Regions from separate parts of the Desulfovibrio ferrophilus genome, predicted to be linked through region 1. Evidence: predicted binding sites of a transcription regulator. Region 1 holds the regulator's gene; each other region holds the start of a gene.
What was found. The regulator sigma-54, encoded in region 1, starts transcription at its own class of promoters, with help from an activator protein. The targets are predictions, from matches to a motif close to CTGGCACGGNNNNTGCTT.
Positions count from the first base shown of each region.

Region 1 (8,006 bases):
ACTCCGATAACGAGAATCAGAAGACACATTTATTATGCAGGAGGCCGCAATGTCAGATATTTACTCGGATATTGCTTCGCAACTGGGGATGTTCACCCAACCGACTGATGCGCTTCGCGAGCAGGGCGTTAGCCCGCCATCCAAGGAACAGCTGGACAAGATCAAAACCGCCATGGAAGAGCAGGGGCTCAATCCCGAAGACCATGTCGATTTTTCTCCAGAGGCCATGGCTAAGGCCATGGAATTCGTCCAGAAAAGTGAAGACTCTCCTCAAAGTGATTTGAAACAGCAACCTGAAGGTGACCAGAAACAGGGAGCCAAAGCCCAGGCAGGCGGTACAGGTATCGCAGGCGGCGTAGGTGCAACCGACAGCAGCGAAGAGTCCGACGATATCGAAGAGTTAGAAGAGGAAATCGAAGAGCTTGAGCAGGAAATTCGAGAACTTCAAGGCAAGACCGACGAACAGAGCAAGACAAAGCTGGAGCAGAAGCAGCAGGAGCTTTCCGCCAAGCAAGTGGAACTTGCCCAACTGCAAAGCAATGAGGCTTAACTCAACTCACAGCCTGACTCTCATTCTGTTCATCCCGCAGCGCTCCTCCTCGCGCAAAACATAATAAAGCCCGACACGGAGAACCGTGCCGGGCTTATTCAGTGGCCCGAAGGCCTTGCGATCAAATCAGCTTATTTAAAAGCCTTGCCCTGGAAGTCAGGCACGATCTGCTTTTTGCGGGACATGCAGCCCTGCATCCAGAAGCTCTTGTCTGCGGCGTCGATGCCGAAGGCCTTCTTGAAGACGGCCTTGTCATCGGTCACGTACAGAATCTCGGAGCCTTCCTTCATGATGTCGGTCAGCATCAGGATCACGGTGTGGTGGCCCTTCTCTTCCTTGACCTTGGCGATGTCAGCGTACAGGTCGTCAACCAGGGGCAGGAGCATGGCACCATCAACGACTTCCAGCTGGCCGATGCCAACGCCGTTGCCGTCCATGTCGAAGTCCTTGTAGTCACGGAAGACCAGCTCGCGGATGGGGGTTCCGTCCACGGCGCTCTTGACCTTGAACATCTCCAGGCCGATCTCCATGGGATCAGCAACGCCGGCGATCTTGGCCAGAGCTTCAACAGCCTTCTTGTCAGCGTCGGTGCAAGTCACGGACTTGAACATGACGGTGTCGGACAGGATGGCACACATCATAGCGCCGGCGATACCCTTGGGGATCTCGACGTTGTAGAAATCGTACATGTTCTTCAGCACGGTGCCGGTACAACCAACAGGCCAGACCCACATTTCCAGGGGCTGGGAAGTGGCCAGGTCACCAAGCTTGTGGTGATCCACAACAGCCACGACTTCGGCTTCGCCGATGTCGGAAGGCAGCTGGGACAGCTCAGTGGTATCTACAACGGCGACCTGCTGGCCGGCCACGGAGGTCACGACCTCAGGAGTGGCAAGACCAAACTTCTCGAGCACGTAAGCGGACTCGGGAGTCACTGCGCCCTGGGCAACGGCCTTGGCGTCTTTGCCAAGTTTGCTGGCCAGATCGGCGTAGGCAATAGCGGAAACAATGGTGTCGGTATCCGGGTTCATGTGACCGAAAACGAGCATTGGAGATCCTCCTCTAAGTATTGACTGAATTCCTTAAACGTCTCTCTTGCGCACAAAGCTTGTGCCAAATAGCACAAAGCTTAGCGCCTGCCAAGAGGGGATCAGGAATGAAATACGATTTTTGATTGGAAGGGGGAATCTCAACCCATAAATAGGCTAAGCATTGCGACGCCGCAGGCGCCCAGAACAAGAATGACATAGGCCCCTGGCACCCGAAGCGCCAGCATGCCTCCAAGTGTGGCTCCAATCCAGAGATACCCCCAGGAGAACATTTCAGAGGGAGGACGTAACAAGCCGTGAGCAAGCAGCCACGAGGTCAACGCCACAAGTGAAGTCATCGTCAGCAGGAAAAACAGAAAATATGCGGTGAGAGTCTGGGTGATAGCGCGCCGGATGAGCCGCCCAGGAGCATAATCCCCCTGCCGTTCAGAACGGAGCCAACTCTGGAGTATGTTGTAGCCACGGTCCTGTCTGCGGCGATGCGCCTGTTCCAAGCGCGAACTAATCCAAGCCAAGGGGAACGCCAAAAGAATGGGAAAGACGACTTGCGCAGGATTACTGAAACCAAACACCGTTGTCAGACACAAGGCAGCCAGATTCGCTGCAGCGGCATTGGGGGGGATGAACGTCCCCGCTGGAATCAAATCCAGCCAGAACAGTTCGAAAACCAAAGCAACGGACACTCCAAGGGTGACGTTGCCCGTCAGCAGGCCCCAGACAAGGCCCTGTACCAGTGGGCGCTCAACAATGCCAAGGTTCAAGGAAAAACGAAGAAAGGCGAATAAAGTATACAGGCTGGTGGCCGTCAGAATCCAGATAATGGCCGCGGTGGACACCTCTACCATGATCGACTGACCTGGATTGGTTGGTTAGGCACGCAGCGGAAATCAAGATCAACGTCGTTGTCATCGAAATATTGCAGGCAGGAGCGATCATGACCATCCAGGGCCACATGCGCGCAGACTTGCTCCTTGCCTGGGCCATAATGCATATTCCCGAGGTTCAAGGATTTGAAAGCCAATCCCTTCTGATGGGCCCGCCTTGCATCGACACAGGAGGAAAACAGCACCAGTACATCGGGTTCTTCCACGGCATAAGCACGTGACATATATTCATGCGTATCCTCGACACACACAAATATCTTGTCGATATGACTGGGAATAGCCAGGCCCATGATCTCCTGGCGCAGAGGATCGCCGCACACCTCATCGTTGGCCACAATGATCGTGCGGGATTTCGTATACGGCAGCCAGGTTTCGATGATCTGCCCGTGGATGAGTCGATTGTCCACTCGAACCCAGAACACGGCCCTACCCTCCGGCGACTTTCTTTCGCAACACCTCACCGGCCACAACGATGCCCTGCATGCCAGCGCTCTTGGCTTCATCCGCCAGCTTGGCCAGAGGCATGGAACGCATCCCCAGAACCTTGAGCAGCATGGGCAGGTTGACCCCGGTGATCACCTCGAGCTTATAGGCACCGAGCAGTGAGAGACTCAGGTTGGTAGGAGTTCCGCCGAACATGTCGGTCAGAATCATCACTCCCCCGCCCTTGTCCACGGACTCCACAGCCTGACGCAACGATTCAACGATGTCGTCCATGCCGTGGGAAATGTCCACGCTCACAGAGACACAATCGTTCTGTTCTCCCAGGATCATCTCGGCCGCGGCAATCAGCCGTGTGCCGTAATCCGTGTGCGTGGCAACAACCACGCCCACATTCTTGATCTTCTTGGTTTCTTTGCTCATGTATTATGTTCGTCCGGGGGACAGCGACGCCCATCACCTCAGCAAGATGCCGTCCCTATTCTAGGTCGAGGTGGCGATGTTCAAGAAAGACTGCATAATCCGACTTGCGCAAGGAGTCAAAGACGGCCTCGGCAGTAGCCACTGATCGATGACGTCCGCCGGTACAGCCAAAAGCCAGTGTCAGGCGGTAACGCCCCTCGCGGGCATAGCATGGCAGGATATAGTTCAAATATTCCATCTGGTGTCGTAAAAACTCGCTGCCCTCGTCCGAACCAAGAACAAAATCCGCAATAGGCTTGTCCTTGCCCGACATGGGACGAAGCTTCTCGTCAAAATACGGATTCGGCAGGAAACGCAGGTCAAACACCATGTCTGCATCTGTGGGAACCTGGTGCTTGAAGCCAAAGGACAACACGTAAATCCTGAGCCCCCACTGTCTCTCTTTCAGGAAATTCCACTTCTCCTGCAAGAAGCGTCTGAGATCGTGGATCGAGTAGTCCGTCGTATCAACGACCAATTCGGATCGTTCGCGGACCGGGAACAACCTCCTACGCTCCTCTTCCATGGCACGCTCAAGGCCAAGTTCTCCTTCCAGGGGGTGAGGGCGGCGGGTAGCGGCATAACGCCGCATCAGGACAGGGGCGCTGCATTCGACGTAAACAAGACGGGGTCTGGCTCCGATGGCTTCCAACTCGCCCAGGGCCAGCGGCCACTGCTTGGCAAAATCGTCGCCGCTGGCGTCCAACCCCAGGGTCAGCCCGCGATGACGAAAATCCTTCTGCGTGCGAAACAGGCGAACCATCTCCGGCATCACCAGAGGCGGTAACCCATCCATGGTCAGAAATCCGAGGTCCTCAAAGACTTTGAGCGCTGTCGACTTCCCGGCACCCGAGAGCCCGGTGAGAATAATAACCGGAAACTCACCACCATCGGCTCTGACCGGCTTCATCGAGCTCAGGCCCCCTTGAGCAACCGCCACAGGTCATCGCCCGTATCGGCCTCGACAAATGATTTCCTAAAGGAATCTTCCTTGAGCAGGCGTGAGATATGGGCCAGGACACGCAGATGCATGCCTGCCACCTGTTCTGGAGCCAAAACCAGGAAAAAAATATGACAAGGCTTTTGGTCCAGGGCTTCGTATTCGACGCCCCCCGCGCTGCGGCCAACAACCACGACAATATTTTCCAGGTTATCCAACTTGCCGTGAGGAATGGCAATACCATCCCCAATACCAGTTGTGCCCAGAGTCTCGCGTTCGGTCAGGACCTCAATTGCCGTGTCCCGATCCAGTTCCGGCAGTTTATCCACTGCCGCCGCCACAAGCTCGGCCAGGACCTGTTTCTTGGTCCCGGCCTTGAGCTTGGGCAGAATTAAATCCCTATCCAGCAAATCTCCGAGCTTCATTTACTTACATCCCAGGGTCAATCAGTCCATAATCTCCGTTCTTACGGAGGTAGATCACATTGATTCGTTCGGATTCTGCATTATGAAAGACCAGGAACTCATAGCCCAGGGAATCCAGCTGCAGGGCGGCTTCTTCCACGGCCATGGGCTTGGGTTCATAGGAGTCACTTTCCTCAATGGTAGGAACGCGCTCTCCGGCGGCAGAATCAGCAAAGCTGATAACGTCCATGCGGACTGAGCCTCTCGCCTGACGACGATCCTTGGCCTTTTCGCGAGTCTTGCGGACCTGAGCATCAAGCTTATCCAGAACCAGGTCAACGGTGGAGTACATGTCTTCAGATTCTTCAACCGCCGAGATGTGCAATTCATCACCGGTGAATACGACGTCCGCCTTATGCCGGAACTTGTCGACCGAAAGATTGACCTGAAGCAGGGCATTCTCGGTCCTGTCGTACTTGAACAGCTTTTCAAATCGGGTGGAGGCGTAATTCCTCAGATGGTCGGACGGTTCAAAGTTCTTGAAGTTGTACTTGATTTGCATAGGCGTCCTCCTAACTTAAGCTGTGGAACCGGGAATCCCAGTCACTTCCAGTGTAGGATGAATCCAACGCAAAATAAAGGGCTTTGCACCATTGTGCCCGCTAAAAAATCTGCTTGCGCTTGGACGAGGAAAGAATGCCCAACGCACTCCGATACTTGGCAACCGTACGGCGGGCAATGTTGACCTGAAGTTCGCCTTTGAGCATTTCGGCGATTTTCTCGTCTGACAAGGGCTTGCGGGGATTTTCGCTTCCGATATAGCCCTTGATCATGGCCTTGACGGATTCGCTACCCACCTGAGAGCCATCATCCAACCCCAAAGCACTATTGAAGAAAAATTTAAGCTCGTGCACACCGTGAGGAGTAGAGACGTACTTGCTGGTGGTGATGCGACTGATGGTGGATTCATGCATCTCTATATCGTCCGCAACATCCTTCAGGATCAGCGGCTTCAGTTTCTTCACCCCGTGGCGGAAAAACTCTTCCTGAAACCTGACGATACTCTCCATGACCTTGTAGAGCGTCCGCTGGCGCTGATACAGGCTCTTCATCAGCCAGACTGCAGAACGCATCCTGTCCTGCATGTATTCTTTATCTTTGGAGTTTGTGGTCTTGACGGAATCCACATAATAGGGGCTGACCTGCAATCGGGGGAGTCCTTCTTCATTCAGGACGATAACGAATTCACCATCGTATTCGTAGACGAACACGTCCGGGCTCACATACTGCGGCTCGCTCCCGGCAAAAGACGATCCGGGCATGGGGTCCAAGGTCTGAATAACATCCAGATATTCCTTGAGTTCTTCCATTGAAATCTTGAATTTGCGGGCAATAGGCTTGTAGCGGCGCTTCTCCAGATCCTCAAGATGCTCGGAAACCAGCGAGACAAGAATGGGGTCATCCATATTATAGGCATCCAGCTGCACCAGTAGGCATTCACGCGGATCGCGTGCGGCAACACCCAAGGGGTCAAAACGCTGCATGCGCAGAATAACGGACTCCACCTCGGCAGAGGTCGCCTGCACAGACACAGGCATATGCTCCAACTGATCTGCAATTTCTTCGGCAGTGGCTCTCAGATACCCAAGCCCATCGAGATTACCGATAATCTGCTCACCAATTTGAACATCCAGCTCAGAGGCACCGGAAAGCCTGAGCTGCCAATCAAGGTGACTCTCAAGGGAAGGCTTGGCAGACAGACGGGCCTCAAAGGACATGCCCTCTTCCGGTGTCTCGTACTCACGTCCCACCGCCTGCTTGGCCGTGGATGAAAACTCGCCCAGATAGCTTTCCCACTCAGCCGTCTTGGCCAGGTCCTGTTCAACGGATTCGTCGTTGTAAGTCTCTTCCTTGGTCGGTGCGGCCTGCTCCTCTGCAGGGCGTTCCACAGCCTCTTCCTCGGGCTTCTCCTCCAGCAGCGGATTCTCAAGCAACTCCTGCTGGACCATGTCCAACAATTCAAAACGTGACAGTTGCAACAGCTTGATCGCTTGCTGCAGCTGTGGCGTCATGACCAACTGCTGTGAAAGTTTGAGCTGCTGCCTGAGTTCCAATCCCATAATATAATCGCTTGTTGGAGGGTAGAGAGGTCGAGAATCCGGTCAATACCGGTGAGATCTATGGCAATGCACCGTTATCCATAACAAAAAAAGTGGCATTCCTCCTGGCACGCCCATTTAGAGCGCATCAAGACAATGCCACAGACACGATAGCCTTGCAATAGAAATGGCAAGGTTTTTGTATAGGGAGAAAGATCTATTAGGACAGGCTGTTAAAGACAGAAACCTTCGCCAAGATACACTCTTCTGGCCTTTGGATCATCTATAATTTCCTGGGGAGTACCCGACAGAATGATCCGCCCTTCATAGACCAGATAGGCCCGATCACAGATGCGCAAAGTCTCGCGCACATTGTGGTCGGATATCAGAACGCCAATGCCCTTTTCCTTCAGACCACGCACGATCCCCTGGATATCATCCACGGCAATGGGATCAATACCGGCAAAGGGCTCATCCAGCAGCATGAACTTGGGATCAAGGATCAACGCCCGAGCGATCTCCAAGCGACGGCGCTCGCCACCGGAAAGATGCATGGCCTTCTGATCGGCCAATTTGGTGATGCCCAATTCATTCAGCAGATGATCGGCCTTGGCCCTTTGTTCCTTATGAGACAGGCCCGTGTGCTCCAGGATGATCTCCAGGTTCTGACGCACCGAGAGCTTGCGGAAGACTGAGCTTTCCTGAGGCAGATAGGACAGGCCCAGTCGGGCCCGGTCATGCAAAGGCAGAGAGGCCAGCTCGGTTTCATCCAGACGAACGCACCCGCCGTTGGGCTTGATGATGCCCACCAGCATGTAGAAGGTCGTCGTCTTGCCCGCGCCGTTGGGACCAAGCAGCCCCACCACTTCGCCCTGTTTCACTGAAAGTCCGATGTCGTGCACGACCTCGCGCTGGCCGTAACGCTTGCAAAGGTCTTCTGCCAGGAGCACTGCCATTACTGAGTCTCCCCGTTGGAAGCAGGAACTTCAGGCTGTGCGTCATCTGCTGCGGGCTTGGTCTCAGCAGCAGGTTTGCCTGCGTCCTTAGGCGTAAAGAAGATGGCTTCCACCTGGGTGTTGCCAGTCCCTTCGACCTCGCTGCGGTTCTCCTTCAGATAGAGACGAATGATCTTGCCCTGAATGGTGTTCTTGCCATCGACAAGGCGCGGCCACTCTTC
Region 1 is NZ_AP017378.1:911,229-919,234, reverse strand. Features, by position in the region: gene EL361_RS04300 (hypothetical protein) at 50-550, shown strand; gene EL361_RS04295 (manganese-dependent inorganic pyrophosphatase) at 682-1,599, opposite strand; gene EL361_RS04290 (PTS sugar transporter subunit IIC) at 1,740-2,444, opposite strand; gene EL361_RS04285 (PTS sugar transporter subunit IIB) at 2,438-2,905, opposite strand; gene EL361_RS04280 (PTS sugar transporter subunit IIA) at 2,910-3,347, opposite strand; gene rapZ (RNase adapter RapZ) at 3,403-4,305, opposite strand; gene EL361_RS04270 (PTS sugar transporter subunit IIA) at 4,302-4,751, opposite strand; gene hpf (ribosome hibernation-promoting factor, HPF/YfiA family) at 4,756-5,292, opposite strand; gene rpoN (RNA polymerase factor sigma-54) at 5,393-6,850, opposite strand; gene lptB (LPS export ABC transporter ATP-binding protein) at 7,063-7,785, opposite strand; gene EL361_RS04250 (LptA/OstA family protein) at 7,785-8,006, opposite strand, start outside.

Region 2 (8,006 bases), 690 kb from region 1:
TGCTGTCATCCCTTTTTGCACTGGCCAACATTGGCCTGTTGCTTGTGTATTCCTGGCAACTGGCCGTTGTGGTGACGGGAATTTTGCTGCTTACCGGGCTTGGGGCTTGGCTGGGGGTGAAATCCCAGATGCGTATGCAACTCAGCATGCAGAATGTCATCGGCAAATTGGCTGGATTTGAATTGGAAATGATCCTGGGCATCAACAAACTGCGGGCAGCCGGGAGTGAATCCAATGCCTTTGCGCGCTGGATGCTGATGTTTTCCGAATTGCGCAAGCTGTCCTATGGCATTGGCAAGGGCATGGCTGCCATGCTCTGCTTCAGTGAAATTCTGCCTCTGTTCGCCACATTGTGCGTCTTTTCGACGTTGATGCTGACGGGCTTGTTCGCTGAGCTGTCCCTGGGCAGTTTCCTGGGGTTCAACGCCGCCATGGGGCAATTGACCATGGCCGTGGGATCATTGGCTTCGCTCGCCTTTTCCCTGATGTTCATTACGCCCATGTACCAGCGGGCGAGGCCCATTCTGGAGACGCCCCCCGAGACCCACAAGGCTCTGGAGTCTCCCGGAGAACTCAAGGGTCGGGTGGAGGTCTCCAACGTCAGATTCCGCTACGAGGGGGCCCAAAGCTGGGCCTTGTGTGGTGTGAGTCTGCGGGCCGAACCCGGTGAACTGGTGGCGATTGTGGGTGAATCCGGTTCTGGAAAGAGCACGCTGCTCAAGTTGCTGCTCGGTTTCTACGAGCCTTTGGCCGGTGCGGTGCTGTATGACGGCAAAGACCTTGCGCGTCTGGACAAGGGGCGTGTTCGTCGTCAGATCGGCGCAGTGATTCAGAACGGTGAGCTGATTCAGGGCAATGTCTTTTTCAATATCATGGGCGCTCGTGGCGGTGACGAGGATGATGCCTGGGAGGCTGCGCGTCTGGCTGCTGTGGATGAAGATATTCGGGCCATGCCCATGGGCATGCAGACCTTTGTCCCTCATGGTGGAGGAACATTCTCCGGCGGTCAGAAGCAGCGCATCATGATTGCTCGGGCCTTGGCAAAGCGCCCGGTGGTCGTCTTCATGGACGAGGCCACAAGCAATCTGGACAATGTGAGCCAAGCCAAGGTCATGGAGAACATCAAGCGCATGCACGCCACACGAGTGGTGATTGCCCATCGCCTGAGCACCATTCAGGAAGCCGATCGTATCTATGTCATGCGAGGCGGGGCCGTGGTGGAAGAGGGCGACTACACGTCATTGATGAAAGCCGGGGGATTGTTCTCCTGTCTGGCCGCAAGGCAGAAGATTTAGGGAGACCGCATGGGAAAGTATCTGGTGTGGGGACTTTACTCACTGGCTGTGTTTATTTGTCTGTATTGGATCGTGTCCAGCCTTGTGAATGGTCAGCCTGAACTGGGGCTTCTCAAACCATTGGTCCCACTGCTGGCTGGGAGCCTTTCAGTTTGAGCCAGAAGGCCGTTTCAGGCCGAAATTTTGCCCATAACCGTACATCCCCAGCCCGAGTGCTGGGTCTGTGCATGCAGCGACTACCGTTCGATCTAGATCGGTGGTCTTAGGGCTGTGGCATGAAGGCACTCAGGTCGTTGGAACAGCCCGGTGCGACTCGTGTCAGCCAGTTCTCGGAAAGGCAGCCACGTTCAAGGGGGATTGTCTGGTCGGCCAGATAGGCGGCTTCCTCCAGATCATGGGTGACATGCAGGATGGGCACGGTTAGTGAGTTTTTCAGGTCTCGCAATTCGCATCGCAGGCTGCGGCGCGTATCCACATCCAAAGCCGAGAAAGGCTCGTCCAGCAGAAGCAGGACGGGATTTCTTGCCAGTGCCTGACAGAAGGCCACTCGTTGCCGCTCTCCACCAGAGACGGCCCCCGGGCGTTTGTCCGCCAGATGGGCGACCCCGAAAATATCCAATAATTCATCGATTCGCTGCTCGTCTTTGGTGGCAAAGCCGACGTTGTTCCGCACGCTGAGGTGCGGAAAGAGTGGGTAGTCCTGGAAGACCAGTCCCAGGCCGCGCTTTTGTGGGGGCAGAAAGATGTCGTTGGCTGTGTCCACGAAGACCGTATCTCCCAGAGTGACGACGCCACGGTCAGGCCTCTCCAACCCGGCAATGATGCGCATCAGGGTGGATTTGCCTGCACCCGAAGGACCGACAATGGCAGTCAGTTGCCCAGGAAGGCAGCTCAGGGACACTTTCAGGGTGAACTGCGGGAGTTGTTTTCGGATGTTGACACATAGGGTCATGATCGACCTCCGTTCAGACGATTAATGGTCACCAGTGCCAGGAAGCTGATGGGGATCAGGGCCAGGGAGAGGTACAGGGCGTCGGAGTAACGCAGTGCCTCCACGGCCTCGAAAATGGCGATGGAAGCTACCTTTGTGGTGCCGGGCATGCTGCCGCCTACCATCAGGATGACCCCGAATTCCCCCAGCGAGTGAGCAAAGACCAACACGGAGGCGGCGCACAGGCCGGGAATGCTGTTGGGCAGAACCACGCGGAAGAATGCCGCAGTGGGTGACAGCCCCAGAACAGCGGCGGCTTCGAGAAGCCGTCGATCCAGCTTCTCGAAGGCCGCGCGCATGGGTTGTACGGCAAAGGGCAGGTTATAGGTCAGCGAGGCCAACAGGATGGCCGAAAAGCTGAAGACAAGGCGTTCCCCGAACAAACTCTCCCAGGCGGCTCCCATTGGGGCTCTAGGCCCCATGAAGACGAGCAGGGCAAAGCCCAACACCGTTGGTGGCAGCACCATGGGCAGTGAGACCAGGGCATCGGCCACGCTTTTGCCCGGAAAGCGGAAGAACGCTAGGGCATAGGCGATGGGGGCGGCCACCAGCGGTAAAAGCAGGGTGGTCAACAGGGCCAATTTGGCAGAGATGATCAGGGGCGTCAGATCCATTTATTCGTATCCGTATTTTGTTTTGATGGCTTTGGCTTCGGGGCCGGAAAGGAACTTGATGAATTTCTGTGCGGCTTCGGGATGAGGGGCGTTCTTGAGCAGGCAGGCAGCCTGCACCACGCGCGGGGCTTCTTCGACCACGCTGAAGCAGCCTTTGCGGCCCTGCTCCGTGAAGACGGAGGAATAGGCGCAGAATCCGGCATCAGCTGCTCCGGTGTGGGCATACTGGAAGGCTTGGGCGATGCTCTGACCGTGGACCAGTTTGGGCTGAATGTCATCCCAGATTCCAGCCTTTTGCAGCGCTTTCATGGCTGAGGTCCCGTAGGGTGCTGTTTCCGTGTTGGCAATGGCGATTTTGGACGCCGAGGCAGACATGGCTGCTTCGTGCCAGGGACGATTGCAGAGTCCGGGCTTTGAGGACCATAAAACGACCTTGCCCAGAGCGTAGACAAAGGGCTTTTCCGCCAGACCTGCGACATGGAGTTTGTCTGGACGTTTCTGGTCTGCGGCCAGGAAAATGTCGTGTGGCGAACCATTGGTGATCTGGGCGTAGAGCTTGCCCGTGGAGGCAAAAGTCGCTTCTGCCTTGATTCCGGTGGCCTTTTCGAAAGCCGGAATGATTTCCTGCATGGCGGGCATGAAGTTGGCGGCCTGGGCAATGAGCAGATCTGCAGCCCGTGCGGACAAGGGCAGACTCAGCAGCAGAGTCAGGGTAAGGATTGTTGCGCGTATCATAGCGTTTTGCTCCAGTTGTTGCGGTTGGTTCGATATGCGACCAGTCTCTAAGCTCAATGGCCTAAGGCGCATGCAGCGACTCCGGCAAGCTGGTCACGCATCTCGGTATAACCGTGACTGTTAGGAAAAAACGCATGGTTAATGACTCCGCATTGATGGAAAGACACAAGGAACGCTCTCAAAAACTCGCTCCGTGCGAAGTCTTCACGGTGCCCGATGGAGTGCGACATCTTGAACCAGCGCAATTGGTGGCCTTGGAGCGGAGTTTCAAGCTCTGGTGCGCCGCTGCAAAGCGTTCTGATCGCCGTCGTTCGCGTGAACGGATGCGACTTTTGTTTTTGATGCTGCGCTATAGCGGGGCGCGATTGGGTGAGGTGCAGGCTCTGGATGACCGCTGTGATCTTGATTTGGAGAGTGGCGAGGCTGTCTTCGGTGAGAATGGCGCTCGACGAACAGTGCCGCTGCCAGTGACTCTGTGCCGGGAACTGGATCGCTTCCTTGATGGTCCGCTTGGAGCGGGGCTCGAAGGGACTCTGTTTCAGGTGGACCCCGGATATGTTCGACGTATTTTTTATGCTCGCGCAGCAGAGGCGGGGTGTTCCAAGACATTGGCCGCGCCCCGGGGGCTGCGGGCTTCCCGTGCCGTGGAACTGTTGCGGAGCGGGGTTCCACTGACGGTTGTGCGTGATATTCTTGGACAGTCCTCCACGGATCTGACCTGTGTGTTCCAGGCGTATTCCCAGGAGGATGCGCAACGCATTGTGCGTCGGCTCGCCCCGGACGATGCAGCTTTGCGCACCAGCGCGCGCAATACCTTTCTGTGCCGTGTGCTGAAAGTGCGTTGCGACGGAGTCATGGCTGAGGTGATCCTGAAAACTGACTTCGGCACAGAACTGTGTTCGCTGATTACCCAAGAGAGCGCCATGAACCTGGGACTTGAGCCGGGTGCCCCGGTGGCGGCTACAGTTAAGGCACCATTGGTGGATCTGGGGCAGGCAGGAGCCACTACCGATTTGGATCGTAACCGCATTCCGGCAGTGATCACGGGCATCAAACGTACTGCGGTTATCGGCGAGATCATCGGCGAGGCCGCAGACGGAACTTCGCTTTGTGCTCTGGTCTCTGGAGCCACTCTGGATCAGCTCGATCCGGTAATCGGCCAGTTGATGGAGTTTCGCTTCAAGGCGCTGGTGGTGGTGCTGAACAGCTTGTAGCAGTCGCGGTTGCGGGTTCCATTTCACCACGTCCTCCCTTCTGTTTCGAAAGAGGGCGCGTGAATTTCGTTTACCAGTCCAGTATGATATTCATCAGCAGTCAGGACATTTGAGCCCAAGCAGAGGATCAGCCAGAGGGTAAGAATCAGGATTCTTTGTAACATCGTCTTTCCTCCTTTCTACTATGCGCCGAGTGCGTCTGCGACTTCATGCTTGGTCAATGGACGGCCCAGATCCCGGGCCGCGTCTCGTACCGCCTCGGTCAGGGCGGACAAATTCCCTGGGTTACCCGCCCGTCCCAACTGCTTGAGCGCGGCTCCCACGGCTGAGCGGCCGCTCTTGGTTCCGAATTCAATGCGTCTGGCTGACGAAGTCTGCCCCACAGCTTCAGGGGGAAAGGGTTCGTACAGGGCAGGAGCCTTTAGCAGGCCATCCACATGCAGTCCTGATTCGCAGGCAAAGATGTCACGACCGCAGATGGGCTTGTTGCGTGGCACCGCGATATCCGCCAATTCCTCCACCATGCGACACGCTTTGCGAATGGCAGACAGGTCATAACGTTTATCTGCGCTGCGCAGTGACATGAACGAGGCGACCTCCTCCAGGCGCGAGACACCGGTGCGTTCACCGATACCAAGAACCGAGACATCGGCGAAATCGGCCCCAGCCCTGAGAGCCGAGACTGCATTGGCCGTAGCCATGCCAAAATCATCATGACAATGAACGGCGATATGGGCGGGGAAAATGTTACGCAGTGTCGTTGTCAATTCCATCATCGCTGACGGATCCATGATCCCCACGGTATCCGCGATGCGGACGCGATCCGCCCCCAGCTCTGCTGCCCTCCGGGCGACCTGAAGCAGAAATCCCATATCCGCCCGAGAGGCGTCTTCCAGACCGATGGAGACGTAGCCAAAGCCCCGATTGCGGGCCAGGGGAATGAGTTCCCTCAGTTCCAGAAGCAGCTTGTCGCGGGTGGTCCCCAATCGGGACCCCAGATGAGCGTCGGACACGGGAACCCCGATGTTCAGGCGGTCGGCTCCTGCCGCTGCGGCCAGATCGATGTCCACGGCCTTCAGACGTGCCCAGACTGACAGTGCTGTGTTGCCCACCAATCCCCGGGCCCAGGACAGAAGTTCCCCAAGTTCTTTCTGGCCTGCCCACCCTGCTTCGATTTCCTCAATGCCTGCAGTGGCAAGTGTTTTGATCAGTTCACGGCATGCTGAATTGTCGAAAGTCACCCCGTAGGTCTGGGCGCCTTCGCGCAGTGTGGTGTCGATGAGCATTGTTCTGTCTCCTTAAATGTTCGGAAGGTGTTTCGGTTCGGTTGACCTGAAAGAGCAGAACTTGTGCCATTATTAAAACTCCTTTGATTTCAGTGTGATGACATTTTTGTGCGCTGATTCTGAGCCGACATAAAACCCGACATAATTGTAGGTTCTTACGTTTATGTAGGTTCATGAGAAGTGATTTTGTAGGGTGTTTCAGTGTCTCCTTTTTCGTCTTAGTGTAATTATTCTAGCGCCTTGCGCCATTTAATCGATTTTGGCACGGCCGTTGCCTTAAGGAGGGCAAACACCTGCAACCCCAAACGCCAAACATTCGGAGGCACACCATGCGTAAGATCGCAATTTATGGAAAGGGCGGCATCGGCAAGTCCACTACCACTCAGAACACCGTCGCAGGTCTGGCCGCGATGGGTAAGAAAGTCATGATTGTGGGCTGTGACCCCAAGGCAGACTCGACCCGCCTGATGCTGGGTGGTCTGGCTCAGAAGTCCGTGCTCGATACCCTTCGCGAGGAAGGCGAGGATGTGGAACTCGAAGATATCCGCAAGGGTGGCTTCGGCGGCACCTGGTGTGTTGAGTCTGGCGGTCCTGAGCCGGGCGTCGGTTGCGCCGGTCGTGGCATCATCACTTCCATCAACATGCTCGAGTCCCTGGGCGCATACGAAGAGAGTGAGAATCTCGACTATGCCTTCTACGACGTCCTTGGTGATGTTGTCTGCGGTGGATTCGCCATGCCTATTCGTGATGGCAAGGCCGAAGAGATCTACATTGTCTGCTCCGGTGAGATGATGGCCATGTATGCGGCCAACAACATCTGTAAGGGCATCATGAAGTACGCCCAATCCGGTTCCGTGCGCTTGGGCGGCCTGATCTGCAACTCCCGTAACGTGGATAACGAAAAGGAGATGATTCAGGAGCTGGCCAAGAAGCTGGGGACCCAGATGATCTACTTCGTGCCTCGCGACAACGACGTGCAGCGCGCCGAGATCAATCGTCAGACCGTGATCGAATGGAACCCAGAGGCGGGTCAGGCCGATCACTACCGCAACCTGGCCACTGCCATTGATCAGAACGAGATGTTCGTTGTTCCCACCCCCCTGGAAATTGAGGAACTGGAGCAGCTGCTCTTGGACTACGGCCTGCTGGCTGCCTAATTAAATCGATAATAACTGAAATTTCAGGAGAATTTATAATGATGATCATGATCAGAGCCATTGTTCGGCCCGAGAAATCAGACGACGTCCTTGCAGCACTCATGGACGCCGGATTCCCGGCCGTGACCAAATACTCCGTGGCGGGACGCGGCAAGCAGCGCGGCATCAAGATCGGTGAAGTCACCTACGACGAGATCCCCAAAACCATGCTCATGAGTGTGGTCAACGCCGTGGACAAGGACTTTGTCATTGAGACCATCATGACCGCAGCCCGTTCGGGCAAGAAAGGCAATTTCGGTGACGGCAAGATCTTCGTCACGGATGTTGAGGATGTCTACACCATCAGTTCCGGTGTGCAGGATACCGCCGCCGCTTCCGAGGGAGTTCCGGCATGAAGGAAATAATCGCAGTCGTGCGCATGAACATGATGAACCGCACCAAGCAGGCCCTGACCGATGCCGGGGTGGACGCGTTCTTTGCCAACGAGGCCCAGGGCCGAGGCAAGGGGCTGGTCGACAGCAAGGTCCTCGAGGGTGCTGGTGCGGGCTATGAAGAGGCGGTGGAACTGCTGGGCGAGCGTGGAAAATTGTATTCCAAGCGCATCGTCACCGCAGTGGTCCCCACGGAAGACGTGGATGACGTGGTCAAGGCCATTGTCGCGGCCAACAAGACCGGCAAGCCCGGCGATGGAAAGATCTTCGTCGTGCCGGTCGG
Region 2 is NZ_AP017378.1:1,599,549-1,607,554, reverse strand. Features, by position in the region: gene EL361_RS07490 (NHLP bacteriocin export ABC transporter permease/ATPase subunit) at 1-1,295, shown strand, start outside; gene EL361_RS07485 (ATP-binding cassette domain-containing protein) at 1,558-2,247, opposite strand; gene modB (molybdate ABC transporter permease subunit) at 2,244-2,900, opposite strand; gene modA (molybdate ABC transporter substrate-binding protein) at 2,901-3,635, opposite strand; gene EL361_RS07470 (TOBE domain-containing protein) at 3,770-4,849, shown strand; gene EL361_RS07465 (homocitrate synthase/isopropylmalate synthase family protein) at 5,032-6,135, opposite strand; gene nifH (nitrogenase iron protein) at 6,465-7,292, shown strand; gene EL361_RS07455 (P-II family nitrogen regulator) at 7,331-7,687, shown strand; gene EL361_RS07450 (P-II family nitrogen regulator) at 7,684-8,006, shown strand, end outside.
Region 2: a site for sigma-54 is predicted at 6,395-6,412, ahead of nifH (nitrogenase iron protein). Genes of this name have one in related genera too.

Region 3 (8,006 bases), 1.8 Mb from region 1:
GCCATACTTGATGGCATTGGCCATGGCCTCTTCCAGGGCCAGGCAGATGCGGTCGGCATCGCGTGGGGCAAAGCCGAGTTTCGTGGCGCACTGTTTGGCCGCGAAATTGACGGTGGGGAAATACTCTGTGTCAGCCGCAATGCTCAGGGATATCAGTTCTGTTTCTGTCATGGCCGTTTCCGATGCTCGGGGTGAAAGTGCGCGATACCCTTGGGGATGATTCATCCAGTTTTTGTATCGCACTTGGCCGCCTCCCGCCAGATACAGCTGATTATTGAAAATTCTCAAAAATTTTTCGCAAAAAAAGCCGCCTGACGGCGGCTTCATAGATTGGTTTTTCTAGAGGCAGTTATTTTTTCTGTCCATTTTTGGGCGGTGGCTTCGGGGCGATGAGGTTCATCAACGACTGATAGCTGTCGTTCAGATCGCTGCCAACTTCCACGGACTGCTGCAAGTATTTTTTCTGAGGATTGTGCATCTTGATGGCCTGATCGATCTCGGGGTTGGAACCCTTGTTGTAGGCTCCAATGTTGACCATGTCTTCCACCCGGGCATAGGTGGCCAGATGGCGGATAAAGGTCTGCCCCGGGGCCAAAGCCTCGGGCGGGGTCACGTCCGAACGCAGCCGGCTGATGGACTTGAGTACATCGATGGCCGGGTAGTGGCCCTGGTCGGCAAGGTCACGGGTCAGCACGATGTGTCCGTCCAGAATGGAGCGCACCGCATCGGCGATGGGCTCGTTGAAATCGTCACCGTCCACCAGCACGGTATAGATGCCGGTGATGGTGCCCTTGGTGCTGCGGCCTGCGCGCTCCAGCAGCTTGGGCAGCTGGGCGAAAACGGAGGGAGTGTAGCCACGCGTGGTGGGCGGTTCGCCCGCAGCCAGACCGACCTCGCGAGAGGCCATGGCGTAACGCGTGACCGAGTCCATCATGAGCAGTACGTCCTTGCCCTGATCGCGGAAATATTCGGCCATGGTCGAGGCCGCATAGGCCGCGCGCATGCGCACCAGCGGCCCGTGGTCCGAGGTGGCACAGATCACCACCGAGCGGGCCATGCCCTCTGGCCCCAGATCCTTTTCGATGAATTCCAGCACCTCTCGACCACGCTCGCCCACCAGCGCAATGACGTTGACGTCGGCCTTGGTGTAGCGGGCCATCATGCCCATGAGTGTGGATTTACCCACGCCTGAACCGGCCATGATACCCACGCGCTGGCCCTTGCCCAGGGTGAGCAGGCCATTGATGCTGCGCACGCCCACATCCAGCGGTTCCGTGATGCGGGGGCGTTCCAGCGGGTTCAGGGGATTGGCGTAGAGCGGATAATATTGATCGGGGATCGGGGGAGGGTTGTTGTCAAAGGGGACACCGAAGGCGTCCACGCAACGGCCCAGAAATTGGTTGCCCACAGGCAACAGTGGCGGGGTGGAAGTGTTGCGAATCAGGGTGCCGGGGCGCACGCCGCGCATCTCGCCATAGGGCATCAGCAGGCTGGCGCCGTCGCGGAAGCCCACGACCTCGGCATAGACCCCTTCCTTGGAACGCCCATAGGGCAGCAGTTCGCACACCGCGCCAAGGGGGGCCTTGATGCCCTCGCCCTCGGCAATGAGACCCACGACTTTGCAGACCTTGCCATAGGTCATGCAAGGGTCCAGATCCTTCAGGAAACTGATGCAGCCTTTGGGGTTCAGGCTCACAGGCCTGCTCCCTCCTCCGAGGGCGCTGCTGCGGAGCCGTTATCAAGACCCAGTTGATCCAGCACGGCCTCCACGATCTGCCAGCGGCCTTCCATGGAGTTGTCCACCATGCCCTGGGCGGATTCCAGCACCATGCCACCGGGCTGAAGATTGTCGTCAGGGCGAACGCTCCAGCGCTCCAGTCCGGGATGCAAGGCCTTGGCCCGCTCCATGAGTCCGGTCACGGCCTCTTCGTCCACGGGATTGACCTTGATGCGTAATTCCCGCTGGGAGTCGATGGCTTCCAGGGCCTGATCCATGACCGAGGCCAGGATTTCCTCGCGCCGGGAGTCCATTTCAAGATTGATGACCTTGCGTACGACCATGCTGACCAGGGTGACGATATCCTGACGGTGTTCGTTCCACAGCTGGTTCGCCCCCTGTTCCAGTGCCGCCATGGCCTGGGCCAGGGTCAGGGCATGCTGCTCGGCCAGTTCGTCCAGATAGGCCTGGGCCTGATTGGTGGCATCCTGCAGGCCTTCGGCCTTGCCCTGTTCCCGCAACTCGGCCGCTTTGGTCATGGCCTGGGAGATGATCTGCTTGGCCGCACCCGTGGCGCGGTCACGCACACGGGTCATGTATTCCTCCTCGGTCTTGGAGGTCCACTTGGTCAGGTCGCGTTGGCCCTGAAGCTCGCTCAGGGATGTTTCCATCGGTCCCTGAGACCCAAGGCCCATGATGACCCGGCCCGTGTTGCGTGTGGCGTTGTCATTAGACAAAGACATCGCCGCCTCCGCGTCCTACCATGACCCGGCCTTCGGCCTCGAGTCGGCGGACGATTTTTACGATATTCTGCTGGGCGCCTTCCACTTCGGACAGCCGCACCGGGCCCATGATTTCCAGGTCTTCCCGGATCATGGCAGCGGCGCGTTCGGACAGGTTCTTGAAGAACTTCTCCTGCAGGTCCTCGGTGGAGCCCTTGAGCGCCTTGGTCAGGTCCTCGTTGGAGACCTCCTTCAACAGCTCGCGGATGGAGCGGTCGTCCAGGGCGTTGATATCTTCGAACACGAACATGAGGTTTCTGATGTCTTCTGCCATCTGCGAGGATTCTTCCTCGATCTCGGACAGGACTTCTTCCTCGGTGGAGCGGTCCACGGCGTTCAAAATCTCGGCTACTGCCTGGACGCCACCGACCTTCTTGCCTTCCTTGCCGCCCATGGCGATCAACTGGCTTTGCAGGACCTTGTCCACTTCCATCAGCATCTCCTCGGCCACGGCTTCCAACCTGGCCAGTCGCATCAGGATTTCGGGGCGTACGCCTGCGGGCAGAGCCTGCAACAGTTCGGCGGCCTGATCCGGATGCAGGTGGCCCAGGATGAGCGCCAGGGTCTGCGGGTGCTCGTTTCTGAGAATCTGCGACAGGATGCGCGGGCTGACGTTTTCCAGCTCGCGGAACGGGGCCGGGCCGGAATCCAGTTCCAAGGCGTCCAGAATGTATTTCGCGGTCTCGGAATCGAGGTTCTTCATGAGCAGCTTTCTGACCTGGTCAGGTCCGCCCATGAGCATTTCCGCGTTGACCATCAGCTGGTGGTGGAACTCGCGCAGGACGTCCTCCACCTGTTCCTTGGGGATGGTTTCCATTTCGACCATGGCCTTGGAGATCTGTGCGATCTCGGCTCTGTCGAGGCGTTTGAAGACGTCGGCCGTGAACTTCTCGCCCATGGCGAGCATCAGGATCGCTGTCTTATGTGAACCGGTGAGCGCCATTACGCCGGGGCCTCCTGTTTGAGCCAATTCTTAATAATTGCCATGGTGCCGTCCATGTTCTGCTCGGAAAGCTGCAGTGCATGGGCACGAATATCGTCGATCTTGCGCAATGCGTCCAGTGCATCCTCTTCGTCATCGCCCTCGATGAGTGCGATGCGGCCTTCACCCTCGGGCAGTCCGGCAATGCCTTCCACGCCCTCGACCTCGGTCTTGGGTCGGATGAGTGCCATGACTACCGGGCGGACGACCATGACCAGGAACAGGAAGATCAACAGACCGTTCAGGAAGGGCTTGCCGAGTCGCTGTACGTACTCGAGGACCAGTTCCAGAACATCGGGTCTGATTTCCATTTCCGGGCCGCCGAAGGAGATGCTGGAGACCTGAATGGTGTCGCCGCGCATATCATCCACGCCCACAGCGTTGGCAACCAACTGCTTGACGCGGTTCAGTTCCTCGGCGCTACGCGGAGTAAAGGCAAATTCGGTCTGGGTGGCTTCGCCCTCAGCCGCATCCCCGATGGGCTGTTCAGTGTAGATGCCATCCACGATAACTGCAACGGTCAGGCGCTTCAACTCACCCATGGGCGAGATGACTTCGCGTTCGACCTTGTTGATTTCATAGTTGGTGGTACGGGATTCGCGCGAACCCTGCTGGTTGGACGTGGCCGGGCCACCGCCCTCGCCCCGGAAGTTCGGCTCCGGGGAGCCGGACTGGATGTTGGCGTCGCCCTGCTGGGTTTCCTCGCTGCGCTGTTCGCTGCGGACCACTGCAGATTCGGGATCGTATTCCTCGTAACGGGAGGTCTTGCGGCTGAAGTCCAGCTCTGCGTTGACCTTGGCGATGACTCGACCTGGGCCGTAGAGCGGCATCAGCATCTGCTCGATGCGCTGCTCCAGATTGTTCTCGATGGAGACCTTCTGCCCCAACTGGGTGCTGCTCATGCCCTGGGAGGATTCGAGGCCTCTGGGGGTGAAGAGCATCACGCCCGTGGTGTCGGCCACGGTGATCATGTTGGGATCCATGCCCTCGACGGCCAGAGCGATCAGGTTGACGATGCCATCGACTTCCTTGGGCTCCATCTTCTCGCCGCTCTTGAGCTTCAGTACGACCGAAGCCGAAGGCTTGGACTGCTCTTCCACAAACAGGGTCTTGTGGGGCAGCACCAGATGCACCCGCGCCCGGTCGACCTGGGGAAATTCGGAGATGGTTCTGGCCAGCTCACCCTGCAGGGCTCGCTGGTAGTTGATGCGCTGCACAAAGTCGGTCTGGCCGACCTGAACATCGTCGAAGATCTCAAAGCCCAGGCCCTGGCCATGCAGGTTGCCTTCACCGGCGATCTTCAGGCGCAGGTCATAGACCTTGTCTGCCGGAACCATGATGACGGAGCCGTTGTCTTCCAGCTTGTAGGGAATCTTTTCAGCCTGCAGCAGGTTGACGACGGTGGATGCGTCTTCGGGGTAGAGGCGTGAGTACAACACCTGATAGTCCGGCTGGTTGAGCCAGAAAATGAGCAGGAAGAAGGTGACGATGACCGTGGTGGTCAGTCCACCGATCAGGATACGCTGGGAGACGTTGGTCTTGACCCAGAAGTTTTTGGCCTTTTCGGTGATGCTTGTCAGTTCGGGCGACATGGATTCTGCTCCGGGTGCTGGTCGTTGTACTTGAAGTTGGGACTACGTTCTCTGGGCTAGAACGACATCTTCGAGAGTTCTCTGTAGGCGTCCATGACCTTGTTGCGCACGGCGCTTGTCATCTTCATGGCCAGCCCAGCCTTTTGCAGCGAGATCATCAGCTCATGCACGTTCTGCTTCTCGCCCGAGGCGAAGGCTTCGATCATGCTGGTCTTTTCGGTCTGCAGGTCGTTGACCTTCTTCAGAGACTCGGAGACGGTCTTCTCGAAGCTGTTGCCGCTGCCGACACGCATGTGCCCGGAGGTGCCTTGCTTCCCGATCTTGGTCAGGGAATCGGCACCACGCTGGTGGACCTTTCCGGACTCGATGGCGCTGCGGTAAGCATTCATTGCGATATTATTGATAGCCATGATTATTCTCCCTTAAGCTCGTACTTATCTTCCCAGTTCCAGGGCCTTGTTCCACATTCCCTTGACGGATGAGATGGAGGCCACGCTGGCCTCGTAGGAGCGGGTGGTGGTGAGCATGTTGGTCATCTCCTCCACCACGTTGATGTCCGGGTAGGTCACGTAGCCGTCCTTGTTGGCATCGGGATGACCGGGTTCGAAGACCTGCTTCATGCGCTCGGAATCGCGGGAGATGCCCAGAATGCGCACGCCCTTCAGTTCGCGAGTCAGATGATCCTGCATGACCCTGGAGAATCGGGCGTCCACGTCGGTGGTGGCCTTGATCACGCCGCGCCGTTGATACGGTCCGCCTTCGGCGGTGCGGGTGGTCTTGGCGTTGGCCAGGTTCATGGAAATGATATTCAGATTTGTCCGTTCTGCGGACAGGGCCGATGAACCGATGTCGAGTGCTGTCAGGAAGTCCATTACTTACTCGCCTCCGAAATAAGGGTCGTGAGTCCTTCGAAGTTCTTTTTGAGGACAGTGGTCAGGGCGTTGTACATCAAGGTGTTCTTGGCCATGACGGACATTTCCTTGTCGAGATCGACGTTGTCCTGTCCGTGAATGACGCGATGCTTGAAGCCCTTTTCCAAGTCCGCTCCGAAGGAGTCACTGGAAAATACAGAGGGAACGTGAGCGCCTGCGGTGCGGCTCATCTTGCCGCGCGCATCCAGGTTCAAGGCGGACTGCAGATCTTCTTCGAAGGTCAGCCGTTGCGCCTTGTAGTTGGGCGTAGTGATGTTGGCCAGATTGCTCATGACGACATTTTGACGCATGAGCCGCATGTCCAGGACTTTGCCCGTTAACTGAATATGAGTTCCAAAAAGGCTTTTCATGCCCGTCCCTCCTAGGTTCCCGGACGACGCGCCCTTCCTGGGCAAGCTTTTCCTGGTGCAAATCGTCGTTCGGATCGCAAGCATCTGAGCAACCCTTGTGCCAAACGCTGCATCTAGCTGATTTAACGAGATTTATTTGGAGTAGCCGAGGAGGGGGGAGGGGTGGATGAGGGTGTGTAAAGACGAGGACGGTGTCAGGGGACTATGCGTGAGTTGCTGGGCATGATTTTCCGGCCGATATAAGATTGACGATGTCTGCCTGTGGCGTGAGGCGGCGATAAGTTCCCGCCCACTCTAGTGTAAACGCGCGTTCCTTATATTGCGGGGCGGCGGCTGATCATTGTGGCACGGGGTTTGCTAAAGCTTGGCGTATGGCGCTGTCGCGTCAGGATGAGTAGTCGGCTCGGTTGATGCAATAGGATGTGCACCGAGGACCGATTACCCGATGATTCCCAAAGTGGAGGGGAATGTCATGAGTAGCCATCTTGATTACGAAATCAACAAGGAACTTGGAGAGTGTTATCTCTTCATGGGTGATTTGGACAAAGCCGTCGAGTATTACGACAAGGCAGTGCAGTCCAACGGCATCCATCCCGATCCCTATCTGGGGTTGGCCACCATCGCCGTTCAGCAGGGTGAGCTTGAAAGGGCTTACGAGCTGTACAAGAAGGCCGCAGAAATCGAGCAGAGCGATAAGGCTCTGGCCGGTATGGCCCTCGTGGAGATGGAAACCAATCGTCAGAACGAGGCCTTTGATCATTTTTCCCAGGCCCTGGATCAGAACCCCGAAAACATGATCAGCATTTTCATGCTGGTTCAGCTGGGTCATGTGCTGGGTCGCATCGAGGAAGTGATTCCCCATATGGAGAATTACCTCGCCATCGATCCCCTGAAGCATGATGTCCGCTATTCGCTGGCGGGGTGCCTGAGCTGTGTCGGCAAGCCCGATGAAGCACGAGGGCATCTGGAGCGCATCCTGGAGACCGACCCGGACAATGAGTCCGCGAAGGAACTTCTGGAGCACATCAGGTCATAACGGTCCTTCCGGGGTGGTGTTGGGTTCCCTCCCTTATGCCCCGGATCAGACTGAGTGACGATAATCTCCCCTCCCCTGCTTGGTTCCCCAGCCTCAACAAGAGCTGCTGGGGCTGGGGTGCCAAGTACCAGGATGAGGTGGAGCAGTGCGCTCGCTCCTTGCCAGTCACGCACATATTTGGCATCACCTCGGAAAACACAGCGAGGTGAATGCATGGATCTTCTGCCCATTCGGCGCGCCATCCTGAGCGTGACCGACAAGACCGGGTTGGAGGACTTCGCCCGTTTTCTGACAGAAAACGGGGTTGAACTCTTTTCCACCGGCGGAACCCGGAAAATGCTGCTTGATGCGGGCTTGCCCGTGGCTTCTGTCAGCGACGTGACCGGTTTTCCTGAAATCATGAATGGCAGGGTCAAGACCCTCCATCCCCATATCCATGCCGGCGTTCTGGCCGACAAGGACAACCCCGAGCACATGGACACCCTGTCCGAATTGGGCTTGGCGCCTTTCGATCTGATCTGCGTCAATCTCTACGATTTCGCTCGTGCCGCCTCCCAGGGCCTGGACCTGAAGGCCGCCGTGGAGCAGATCGATATCGGCGGCCCCACCATGCTG
Region 3 is NZ_AP017378.1:2,826,842-2,834,847, reverse strand. Features, by position in the region: gene EL361_RS13070 (GNAT family N-acetyltransferase) at 1-171, opposite strand, end outside; gene EL361_RS13065 (FliI/YscN family ATPase) at 350-1,642, opposite strand; gene EL361_RS13060 (FliH/SctL family protein) at 1,693-2,460, opposite strand; gene fliG (flagellar motor switch protein FliG) at 2,447-3,442, opposite strand; gene fliF (flagellar basal-body MS-ring/collar protein FliF) at 3,442-5,073, opposite strand; gene fliE (flagellar hook-basal body complex protein FliE) at 5,130-5,483, opposite strand; gene flgC (flagellar basal body rod protein FlgC) at 5,508-5,945, opposite strand; gene flgB (flagellar basal body rod protein FlgB) at 5,945-6,355, opposite strand; gene EL361_RS13030 (tetratricopeptide repeat protein) at 6,828-7,391, shown strand; gene EL361_RS13025 (IMP cyclohydrolase) at 7,605-8,006, shown strand, end outside.
Region 3: a site for sigma-54 is predicted at 6,442-6,459, ahead of flgB (flagellar basal body rod protein FlgB). Genes of this name have one in related genera too.